DNA from 3 places in the Streptomyces sp. NPDC096324 genome. Region 1 is predicted to be linked to each of the others. Evidence: riboswitches for the same ligand, from Rfam matches in the RefSeq annotation. Region 1 holds a riboswitch; each other region holds the start of a gene.

Region 1 (3,264 bases):
TCGTCCAGGACGGCGGACAGTTCGAGCGGCGGGTCCGAGCGCAGCACGTCCTGCCGGGCCAGGCGCACTTCGACCAGGGTGTCGAGCTTGCTCTCCTCCAGTCCGTCCACGGCGGCCCGGGTCACCGCGCGGGCGTACTCCGGCGTCTGCAGCAGACCGGGTACGACAGAGGTCTCCAGGGTGCGCATGGCGCTGGCGCCGGACTCCAGGCTGATGAAGTCGCGGTACTCCGGCGGGAGCACCCCGCGGTACGCGTGCCACCAGTGGTGCCGGCCGTTGACCTCGGAGCCCGCCAACACGACCAGAAGTCGCCGCAGTTCGGGGTCCTCGACGCCGTACGCGTGCAACAGGCGTTCCACATCGGCCGGTTTCACCCCGCTGGTGCCGGTCTCGATGCGGCTCACCTTCGACTGGTGCCAGCCGAGGAGGCGGGCCGCCTCCCCGCTCGTGAGACCCGTGCCCGCGCGCAGCGCGCGCAGTTCGGCACCGAGCTTGCGGCGGCGCACCGCGGGACCGTGCTGCATGGCTGTTCTCCTTACTCCTTCCAAGTCGTCCGAATACGCTCTGCCGACGCAGAGTTCACCGCATCGAGCGACAGATATATGCATTACTCGGTGGATCGCACCCGCGACCGGCCCGGTAATGGCAGTCTGGCGCAAGCACCAGTCCGGGACCGTACTCGAACCATCCGCTCGGTGTCGGGCTCCGGTCCCGTGGAAAGGGACGAACGTCGCCATGGCAGACCATCAGGAAGCATCCGTCACCCTGCCGAGCGAACCGGTCTCGGTTTCCGTGGCCCGAACATTCGTCGCCGATGTGCTGTCCGAATGGGGCCTGCCGGGGGACTGCGAAGTCGCCGAGACCGTGCGGCTGATCGTGTCCGAACTGGCCACCAACGCGGTGCAGCACACGTTCGGGCAGTCGCCCACCTTCACGGTCGGCGTGCGTCTCGACCGGGAGGAGCGGCTGCGTATCGGTGTCACCGACAGCCATCCGCGCTTCCCGAAGAGGCTGCCCGCGGCTGTCCAGCAGGACAACGGCCGCGGCATGGTGATCATCCGCTGGCTCACCGCCGAATGCGGCGGCAGGCTCACCGTCGTACCGACCCGGGAGGGCGGCAAGACGGTCTCCATCGAGCTCCCGTGGACGGTCCCCGCCCAGCCGGTGCCGGCCGGGGTGCCCCAGGAGCCCTGAGCCCCGACACCCCGAAGCGACCGGTCGTCATCAGCGCATGAGGGCCGTGCCGGTCGTCATCGGCCCGCGGGACCGCGCCGGCCGTTGCCGGTCCACGAGGGCCGCGCAGGCCCGGTAGGCCCACGAGGGGGCCGGGAGGGCGTCACAGCGGCCCTGAGAGGGCTCGCGCCGGGGCGGCGAGGTCCGCCGCCCCGGGCGAAAGGGTCAGCCGACCCTGCCGTACCAGACGCTTCTCGTCCAGATCTTCTGCAGCTTCACCACTTCCCCGGTCTTCGGGGAGTGCCAGATCTTTCCCTTACCGGCGTAGATGCCGACGTGGTACACGTTCCGGCCCGAGTGGAAGAACACGAGGTCACCGGCCTTGCGGTGCGAGGCCGAGACATGGTGTGTCTTGTTGTACTGCGCCGCGGCCGTACGAGGCAGCTTCTTGCCCGCCTTCTTGTACGAGTAGAGCGTGAGCCCCGAGCAGTCGAAGCGGTGCGGTCCGGTGGCGCCCCACTGGTAGGGGGAGCCGTGCTTCGACGCCGCGACCTGGAGTGCCCTCGTCGCGAGGGTGGCGGCCTCGGCATCGGGTGCGATGCCGGGAACCACCAGGCTGCCGCCCACGGCGGCGAGAGTGAGCGCCGAGGCCGTACCGGCCCGGGTCCACAGCGACGGGACACGATTGAGCGCAGTCATGCGCAACCCTTCGTCAGCCGCCTGTGAAGGATGACCTGTCGGATTCGGGCTGGCGAAGTTGCCCGGCCGCTGCTGCGGCTTCACCCCAAGGACCGCCCGGAACTGATCCGGCGGCCCGTCTAGCTGGGTCCTCCACTCCTGCCGATGCACTCCTGTCGACCGGGCATCCGGGAGGCGGCAGGACTCGGCGTCCACCCGGACCGCCCCGCCGCTGTGGCGGGGGCTTGTCGTCGGAAGGGATCTTCACTCATCAGAGTCGGAAAATCCGAGCGGAACCGGTGTTTTGTGGGCTTACTCACCACTCGGCTGTTCGAGTGAACACCCCTCTGTTCGAGCACGTGTTGGAGACACCGATGAGGCCCGCACCTGCGGCGACGGGTCCCATCCGGCGTCCGGACTCCGCGTGTTGCGCAACTCGGAGGGGTCGCAAAAAGGACCGATGAATACGCCGTCGGGGGGTACCCCATCCGGTCCGTTTGAGTCGCGGACCAGACGTCGCGGAGCTTTTCGCGTACCGGGTCGGCGGTGGGGGTCCGTCAACTTCCGGACTCGGGTGGCACGGTGACCCGGGCGGCCCGCCGCTCTCCGTCGAGCACCCGCAGGGCCTGCGCGAGCGTCGGGGCGTGCACCTCGCTCTCGCCCCGCTGATGCATCAGCGCGAGGGCGTCCCGCAGGGCCTCCGCCTTGCCGACGAGTGCCTGAGCCGCCCTCAGGCCGCGATAGGTGTCTCCGGGGCGGGACGGGTTGATGCGGCCGACCAGGTCGACCACGTCGAGATAGCGGTCGATCAGCTCGGCCTCGGCGCGGGTCAGCGCGGGCAGCGGGGGGAGGTCCGGGATCATCGGCCGCTCACCTCGCGCCGGACGTGTCGAGCGCGGCCCTGCGGCTCGGGACGATCCGGTCGATCAGCCCGTAGGCCCGGGCCGCCGGGGCGTCGAGGACCATGTCGCGCTCCAGGTCCGCCGCGACCCGTTCCGGGCTCCGGCCCGTGTGGCGCCCGAGCATCTCCTCCAGCGTCCGGCGGGTCCGCAGCAACTCCTCGGCCTGGATGAGCAGGTCACTCGTCCGTCCCTCGAACGGCTCGGCCGCCGACGGCTGACGCAGGAGAACGCGGGCCCCCGGCAGCGCGAGCCGCTTGCCCGGAGTCCCGCAGGCCAGCAGCACCGCGGCCACCGAGGCCGCCTGACCGAGGCAGACCGTCTCGACGTCGCAGGTGACGAACCGCATCGTGTCGTAGATCGCGGTCATCGCACCGAAGGAGCCGCCGGGGGAGTTGATGTACAGCGAGATGTCCTGTTCGGGCGCCTGGTGTTCGAGGTACATGAACTGGGCCGTCACGTCGTTCGCCGAGGTGTCGTCGATGGGCGTCCCGAGGAACACGATCCGTTCGCC
Region 2 (3,264 bases), on a different contig from region 1:
GTCATGTAGGGCCACAACGCCCGTACCGGATGGATGTATTCCACACGCACTGGGTATGGTGCGCCGCCGTCCGCGCCCGGACGACCAACAGCCCTGACGTCGGGGGGGTTGACGTCAGGGCTGCCGGAGATCGGAGGTCAGGGGTTGATGCCCTTGCTCTGGAGCCACGCCATCGGGTCGATGCCGGTGGCGGCGCCGCCGGGGTGCACCTCGAGGTGCAGGTGCGGCCCGGTGACGTTGCCCGTGGCGCCCACGCGTCCGATGACATCGCCCGTGGCGACCTTCTGGCCGACGGTGACGCTGATCGACGACTGGTGGCAGAACCAGAGTTCCGTACCGTCGTCGAGGGTGAGGATCGTGCGGTAGCCGTACGAGCCGGCCCAGCCGGCCTCGGTGATGGTGCCGCTGTGGATCGCCTTGATCAGCGTGCCGGTGGGCGCCGCGAAGTCGAGTCCGGTGTGGTAGCCGGAGGACCACATGGAGCCGGCCTCACCGAAGCGCGAGGTCAGTGTGTACGACGAGGTCGGCAGCGAGTAGCTCTTGGCGAGCTCGGCGAGGCGCGCGGCCTCGGCCTTCTGCTTGGCCGCCTCCTCCGCCTTCTGCTTCGCGGCGGTTTCCTTGGCCTCGGCCTCGTCCTGCTGCTTGGCGGCGGCCTGGACTGCCTTCTGCGCGGCGGCGGTCTGGACGGCCTTCTGCGTGGCGGTGTCGGCCTGGTTCTGCTGCGACTGGGCCTGCGCCATGATGCGGTCGCGCAGCGCCTCACCGGCGTCGGTGCTGCCCTGGGCCGCGTCGGCGCTGGTCAGACCGGCGGTGGTGAGCGGAGTCGTGGAGCCCTTGGGGGTGCTGGATCCGCCGTCCGATATCAGGGCCTTGGCCGACGCGGTGACCGACGACAGGTCGGGCAGCGAGATCGAGACGGGCGCCTTGCCCGGAGCGGCGCTGGCGATGCCACCACCACCGACGGCGGCTATGACACCGACGCCGAGAACCGTGGAGCTGCGGGCGAGTCCTCCGCCGCGCTGCTTGCCCGTGCGGTGCCGGCCGCGGACGGGAGCGAGGGAATCCGCTGTGGGGTTCCACTCCTCCCAGGGTCCCTCGTCCTTGCCATAGCCGAAGGTGTGGGCTTCGTTCGGCGCGAACGAGGTTGGCTGAGCGGGCCGGTTGGACGCCACCTGGGCGCACTCCTTTCCTTCCTTGCCGCCTACCGGGTTAGCTGACGGGTTCGGAGCAGGAAGGTCTCCTACGCGCGTACGGCCACCGTGCTTCCACGGCGGAATACGCTCGATTCACCCCACGAGTTGGTTCCCCGGTTCCCTTGCGGGATTCGGCGCGTGCGCACGGAGCCGCCTCTTGTGACGGTTGTGACGACCGCGCTGCGTTATCGAACGTTAATAGACCCGGGCACCGAATTCCAAGCTGTTCCGACTGATCATTAACGCCACTTGGCCAGGACTTTGGGGTCATGGACGATGAAAAACGGGCGAGTTGACCGCATGCCGCTTGCACGAATTTCCCTGACGGTGCGTCAGTCGTTATGCGGAGGGATACGGTCCGATCACTGGTCGTGACGCCGGACGGCGAGCAGCGCCATGTCGTCCGTCAGCGGGCCGCCCGTGTGCTCGCGGGCCGCCTCGAAGAGAGCGGTCAGCAACGCGTCGGGGCCGGGGAAGACCCGTCCGGCCAGCCAGGCGGCCGGATCGAAGAACTCCCCTCGCGCGTCGCGGGCCTCGGACAGTCCGTCGGTGTGCAGGAGCAGCGTCGCCCCGCGCGGAAATCCCTCCCGCAGCGTCGGGGCGGGCAGGCTTCCCAGTTCGCTCATCCCGAGGGGCAGCGCGAAGGACTCGGCGGAGAGGATGACGAGCGTGCCGTCGGGACGCAGCAGCAGGGGCGGCGGATGGCCGCGGTTGACGACGTGTACGACGTCCTCGCCCCGCGGGATCTCGGCGAGGACGGCGGTCGTGAACCCCTCGACCGCGTCGACGCTGTCGCGCCGGGTGCCCGCGCGTGTCAGCGCCCGCTCCAGGCGCTCCGCGACTCCCCCCAGGGTCGCCTCCCGCTCGGCCGCCTCCCCGAACGCCCCGACCACCGTCGCGACGGCGGCCACCGCGGTCATCCCCTTCCCCCGTACGTCCCCGACGACCAGCCGCACGCCGTACGGGGAGTCCTGCACCGCGTACAGGTCCCCGCCGATGAACGCGTCCTCCTGCGCCGCCTCGTACCGGGCCGCGACGTCGAGCCCGGCGATCCGCGCCTCGGGCTCGGGCAGCACGGCGCGCTGCGCGAACTCGGCGATCTCCCGGACGGAGGCGAGCCGTTCGTCGCCGCGCCGGACCACGGTGTTGATGAGGACGGCGAGGACGGCGGCCGTCGTCACGGTGACCACCTCGGTGACCGCGTCGACCTGGAGGACGATGCCGAGCACACAGTGCGTCACGAGGACCGCGCCCACGGCGAGGACGCCGGCGAGAACGGTTCCGCGCAGCGAGTAGAAGGGCGCGGCGACCAGGGGCGCGGCCGCGAACAAGGGGGCGGCGGTGAATTCCGACGGGGTGAAGTAGTCGTAGACGATCCCGGCGGCGACGAGCAGCACGGGCAGGGCCCGGACGAAGGCGCGCGCCCACACGATCCGGCGCGGGTGCGCCGGCGCCGGACCGGGCGACGGGCGACTCCCGGGCCCGTGGACACCGCGGGACGGCCGCCCGGCCCGGTCAGGAAACTGTCCGGTCCGCCGCTCACCTCCTGGCTGCCCCACCCGTCCAGAAGAACCGGCGCGGAGGCGGCGGGCGACCCCTGTGGCCCGACCGGGGGAGAAAGGCACCGCCCGAGAAGGGCACCCCCCGCCGGAACGGAACCGGCCGGGGAAGGACGGCCGGAGAAAGGCGGGCGGAGACGCCGGGCAAAAGGCGCCGGGACAAACACCAAGGGCCGGAACTCGTAAATCCGAGTTCCGGCCCTTGGCCTTGAGTAGCGGGGACAGGATTTGAACCTGCGACCTCTGGGTTATGAGCCCAGCGAGCTACCGAGCTGCTCCACCCCGCGTCGTTGAAACCAGTGTACGCCATCCGCGGGACCCGAAGCACACCCGTTCAAACCCGCCCCTCCGGCGCCGCCGGCACCCGGCTTCTCCCCGGCTTCTACCGGGCCGCCAGATGCCGGTTGGGGGCCTCGGCGCGGTCCGCGTACTCGGGAAGGACGACGACCTCGGCGCCCGCGGCGGCGAGGAGTCCGTTCCCGTCGGCGTCCGTGACGAAGGTGTCGGGCTCG
Region 3 (3,264 bases), on a different contig from region 1:
CCCAGCTTGTCGGTGATGACCTTCCAGCCGGCCCAGTCGTCCTCGTACAGCGGGTCCTCGATGGAGACGAGCGGGTACGCGGAGACGAGCTCCTCGTAGTACTCGGTCATCTCGGCGGCCGAGCGGGACTTGCCCTCGAACTCGTACTTGCCGTCCTTGTAGAACTCGGACGCGGCGACGTCGAGCGCGAGCGCGATCTGCTCGCCGGGGACGTAACCGGCCTGCTTGATGGCCTCGAGGATGAGGTCGAGGGCGGCGCGGTTGGACTCCAGGTTCGGGGCGAAGCCGCCCTCGTCGCCGAGGCCGGTGGACAGGCCCTTGGTCTTCAGCACCTTCTTGAGGGTGTGGTAGACCTCGGCGCCCCAGCGCAGGGCCTCGGAGAAGGACTCCGCGCCGATCGGGGCGATCATGAACTCCTGGATGTCCACGTTGGAGTCGGCGTGCGAGCCGCCGTTCAGGATGTTCATCATCGGAACGGGCAGCAGGTGCGCGTTCGGTCCGCCCAGGTAGCGGAACAGCGGCAGGTCGGACGCCTCGGAGGCGGCGTGCGCGACGGCGAGCGAGACGCCGAGGATGGCGTTGGCGCCGAGCGAGCCCTTGTTGTCGGTGGCGTCGAGGTCGAACATCGCCTGGTCGATCAGGCGCTGCTCGGTGGCGTCGTAGCCGACGAGCTCCGGGCCGATCTGCTCGATGACGGCGAGGACGGCCTTCTCGACACCCTTGCCCTGGTAGCGGTTCGGGTCACCGTCGCGAAGCTCGATGGCCTCGAACGCTCCGGTGGAGGCGCCGGACGGAACGGCGGCACGACCCGTGCTGCCGTCGTCGAGGCCGACCTCGACCTCGACCGTGGGGTTGCCTCGGGAGTCCAGGATTTCCCGGGCTACGACGACGTCGATGGACGGCACGAGCATCTCCTTATTGGGATGTGACGCGGTACGCGGAGCTTGTCAGCCCCGCGGGATGAGCCTAACCGGCTCAGGGGGATCGGCCAGCGATCGACCACCCCTTGGGCGGACTGAGCCTACATATTGTTCCTGAACGGAACAAAAAAAGAAATAAAAAACCCCGCTCCGACACGTGCGGGGGAACACGTGCCGGAGCGGGGAGCCCGTGGGGACGGGGGACCTCGGCGGGCCTCCGGTGCGTGCGGAGACCCCACGAGGGGGCGTTGCCGGCCGGGCGTCGCCCCACGAGGGGACGTTGCCTGCCGGGCGTCGCGGCGCGGTGCCGGAATCGCGGCCACCCTCCGCCGAAAGCGGCCGGGTCGACCGGCGTGCCGCGCTGCTCAGCGCAGGTGGAGCTGCTGGCCCGGGTAGATGACGTCGGCGTCGGCGACGATGTCCTTGTTCAGCTTGAACAGCTTCTGCCAGCCGCCCTTGACGTGCTTCTTCTCGGCGATCGAGCTGAGGGTGTCGCCCTTGACGACCTTGTACTCGCCGTCGCCCTTCTTGACCTTCTTGCCGGTCGGGGTGGTGACGGTCTTCTGGGCGGCGGGGCGCTCCGCGGAACGGGAGGCGGGCTGCTCCGTCGTACGGGTGGCCGGGGCGCTCTGCTGCGAGGCGCTCGACGAGGAGGGCGCCGCCGGGGCCGCCGGGGCCGAGCCGCCGCCGTACGGGGTGCTCGACAGGCCGGTGCCGCAGGTCGGCCAGGCACCCTTGCCCTGCGCGGCGAGGACCTTCTCGCCGATGGCGATCTGCTGGGACTTCGAGGCCTGGTCGGCGGTCGAGGCGTAGGCGGTACCGCCGTACGCGGCCCAGGTGGAGGACGAGAACTGCAGGCCGCCGTAGTAGCCGTTGCCGGTGTTGATCGACCAGTTGCCGCCGGACTCGCACTGGGCGACGGCGTCCCACTCGGAGCCGGTGGCCGCGGAGGCGTTGCCGGCCGCCATCAGCGGGGCCGCGATGGCGACGCCGGTGACACCGGCGAGCGTGGCGACACGGGTGGCCTTGTTCGGGCGGCGGTGCTTGCCCTTGCCGGAGAACAGCATGGAGAGATCCCCTCACCGACGCCTGCGAGGTGAGCTGTCGGGTTCGGGCCGAATGAGTTGCCCGGCCGCATGCCCTCGGTCCTGTCTCCAGGACGTCCGGCACGCGGCTTCACCCCAAGCCGTTCCCGGGTGTCTCTCGACTCCCGGACCCGGCACTTACCTTGGGTCCCCCGCTCCTGCCTACGGCGCATGACGCGACGACTGTTCCCGTACGGCCGTTGGCAGGATTCGGCGTTGCGACCGTCGGAGCCCGCTGTGGCGAGCGGTCACGACCGTAAGCAGTCGATTGCCCTAATTTCAAAGACGATCAGGGCTTCTGAGACCCATCTCTCACTTGCGCCAAATAGGACATTCCACAGCGAACCGTGACGCGAACTGCCGCTAGTTCTGCACCGTTTCGACCGTGTCCGCGATGCTCCGACCAGGAATGACGAGGCCGGGACCGCTGTCGGCCGGGGCCGTGTCCACCTTGGGCAGATCGCCCCATCCGCTTTCGAGGCCAAGGGCGTCGGAAACGCTCCAGAGGTTCCCGATGGCCTGGGCCACGTACTCGCTGTCGGCGCCGTCGGTCTCGGAGGCCGCGGCGTGACGCCCCGCGGAGCCGTCGGCCCGGCTGTCGGCCGTGCTCTCCGCCGCGCCCCCGCCACGGTGTCGCCCGGTGCCGGAACTCGACGAGGTGGAGGGGGTCGAAGATGCTTCCTTCTGACCCGACTTGGGCGATTCATCACCCTTGCCGGTCGCCGCGTCCGCGCCGTCGGAGCTCTGCGAGGCACTGGGCGTGGCGGTGCCGGTCTCCGTGCCGGAGGAGTCGCTCGAACTGGACGAATCACTCGAAGGGGATGAACTGGGCGAAGTCGCCAGGCCGGACGAGATGTACGAACCGGCGTCGTCGCCGCTGCTCGACGAGTCGCCGGCCACGCCCGTGTCGACGCTGACCCCGCCGGAGCCCTTGCTGAGACCCGAGAGCGGCCCGCACGTCGGCCAGGCCACGAGGCCCGTGTCGGCGAGCACCTTCTCGGCGACGGCTATCTGCTGCGAGCGGCTGGCCTGGTCGGCCGTCGGGGCGTACTCGAGGCCGCCGTGCGCCTCCCAGTTGTCCTGGTCGAGCTGGAGGCCGCCGTAGTACCCGTTGCCTTCGTTGGCGCTCCACGCGCCACCACTCTCGCACTGCGCGACCCGGTCCCAGGTGGTCCCGTCGGCCGCGTTCGCGCTCGCCGCGGCGAGCAACGGGATGACGATCGCCGATCCGGTCACCCCTGCGGCGACGATGAGAGCCG

What was found. A riboswitch is a leader RNA that binds a small molecule or an ion and turns the genes downstream of it on or off. The one in region 1 is predicted to bind cyclic di-AMP.
Region 2: another riboswitch for cyclic di-AMP. It lies ahead of ACIQ7M_RS31125 (M23 family metallopeptidase); the one in region 1 lies ahead of ACIQ7M_RS06305 (C40 family peptidase).
Region 3: another riboswitch for cyclic di-AMP. It lies ahead of ACIQ7M_RS22345 (transglycosylase family protein); the one in region 1 lies ahead of ACIQ7M_RS06305 (C40 family peptidase).

The regions. Positions count from the first base shown of each region.
Region 1 covers NZ_JBIWFK010000002.1:635,173-638,436, reverse strand. Annotated here, with positions in the region: gene ACIQ7M_RS06315 (helix-turn-helix transcriptional regulator) at 1-524, opposite strand, end outside; gene ACIQ7M_RS06310 (ATP-binding protein) at 736-1,194, shown strand; gene ACIQ7M_RS06305 (C40 family peptidase) at 1,399-1,872, opposite strand; cyclic di-AMP (ydaO/yuaA leader) riboswitch at 1,876-2,072, opposite strand; gene ACIQ7M_RS06300 (hypothetical protein) at 2,409-2,714, opposite strand; gene ACIQ7M_RS06295 (ATP-dependent Clp protease proteolytic subunit) at 2,722-3,264, opposite strand, start outside.
Region 2 covers NZ_JBIWFK010000013.1:23,790-27,053, forward strand. Annotated here, with positions in the region: gene ACIQ7M_RS31120 (aldo/keto reductase) at 1-5, opposite strand, end outside; gene ACIQ7M_RS31125 (M23 family metallopeptidase) at 138-1,172, opposite strand; cyclic di-AMP (ydaO/yuaA leader) riboswitch at 1,184-1,340, opposite strand; gene ACIQ7M_RS31130 (PP2C family protein-serine/threonine phosphatase) at 1,556-2,623, opposite strand; tRNA gene ACIQ7M_RS31135 (tRNA-Met) at 2,966-3,039, opposite strand; gene ACIQ7M_RS31140 (dihydrofolate reductase family protein) at 3,135-3,264, opposite strand, start outside.
Region 3 covers NZ_JBIWFK010000007.1:555,137-558,400, reverse strand. Annotated here, with positions in the region: gene eno (phosphopyruvate hydratase) at 1-911, opposite strand, end outside; gene ACIQ7M_RS22345 (transglycosylase family protein) at 1,286-1,987, opposite strand; cyclic di-AMP (ydaO/yuaA leader) riboswitch at 1,992-2,185, opposite strand; gene ACIQ7M_RS22340 (transglycosylase family protein) at 2,369-3,241, opposite strand.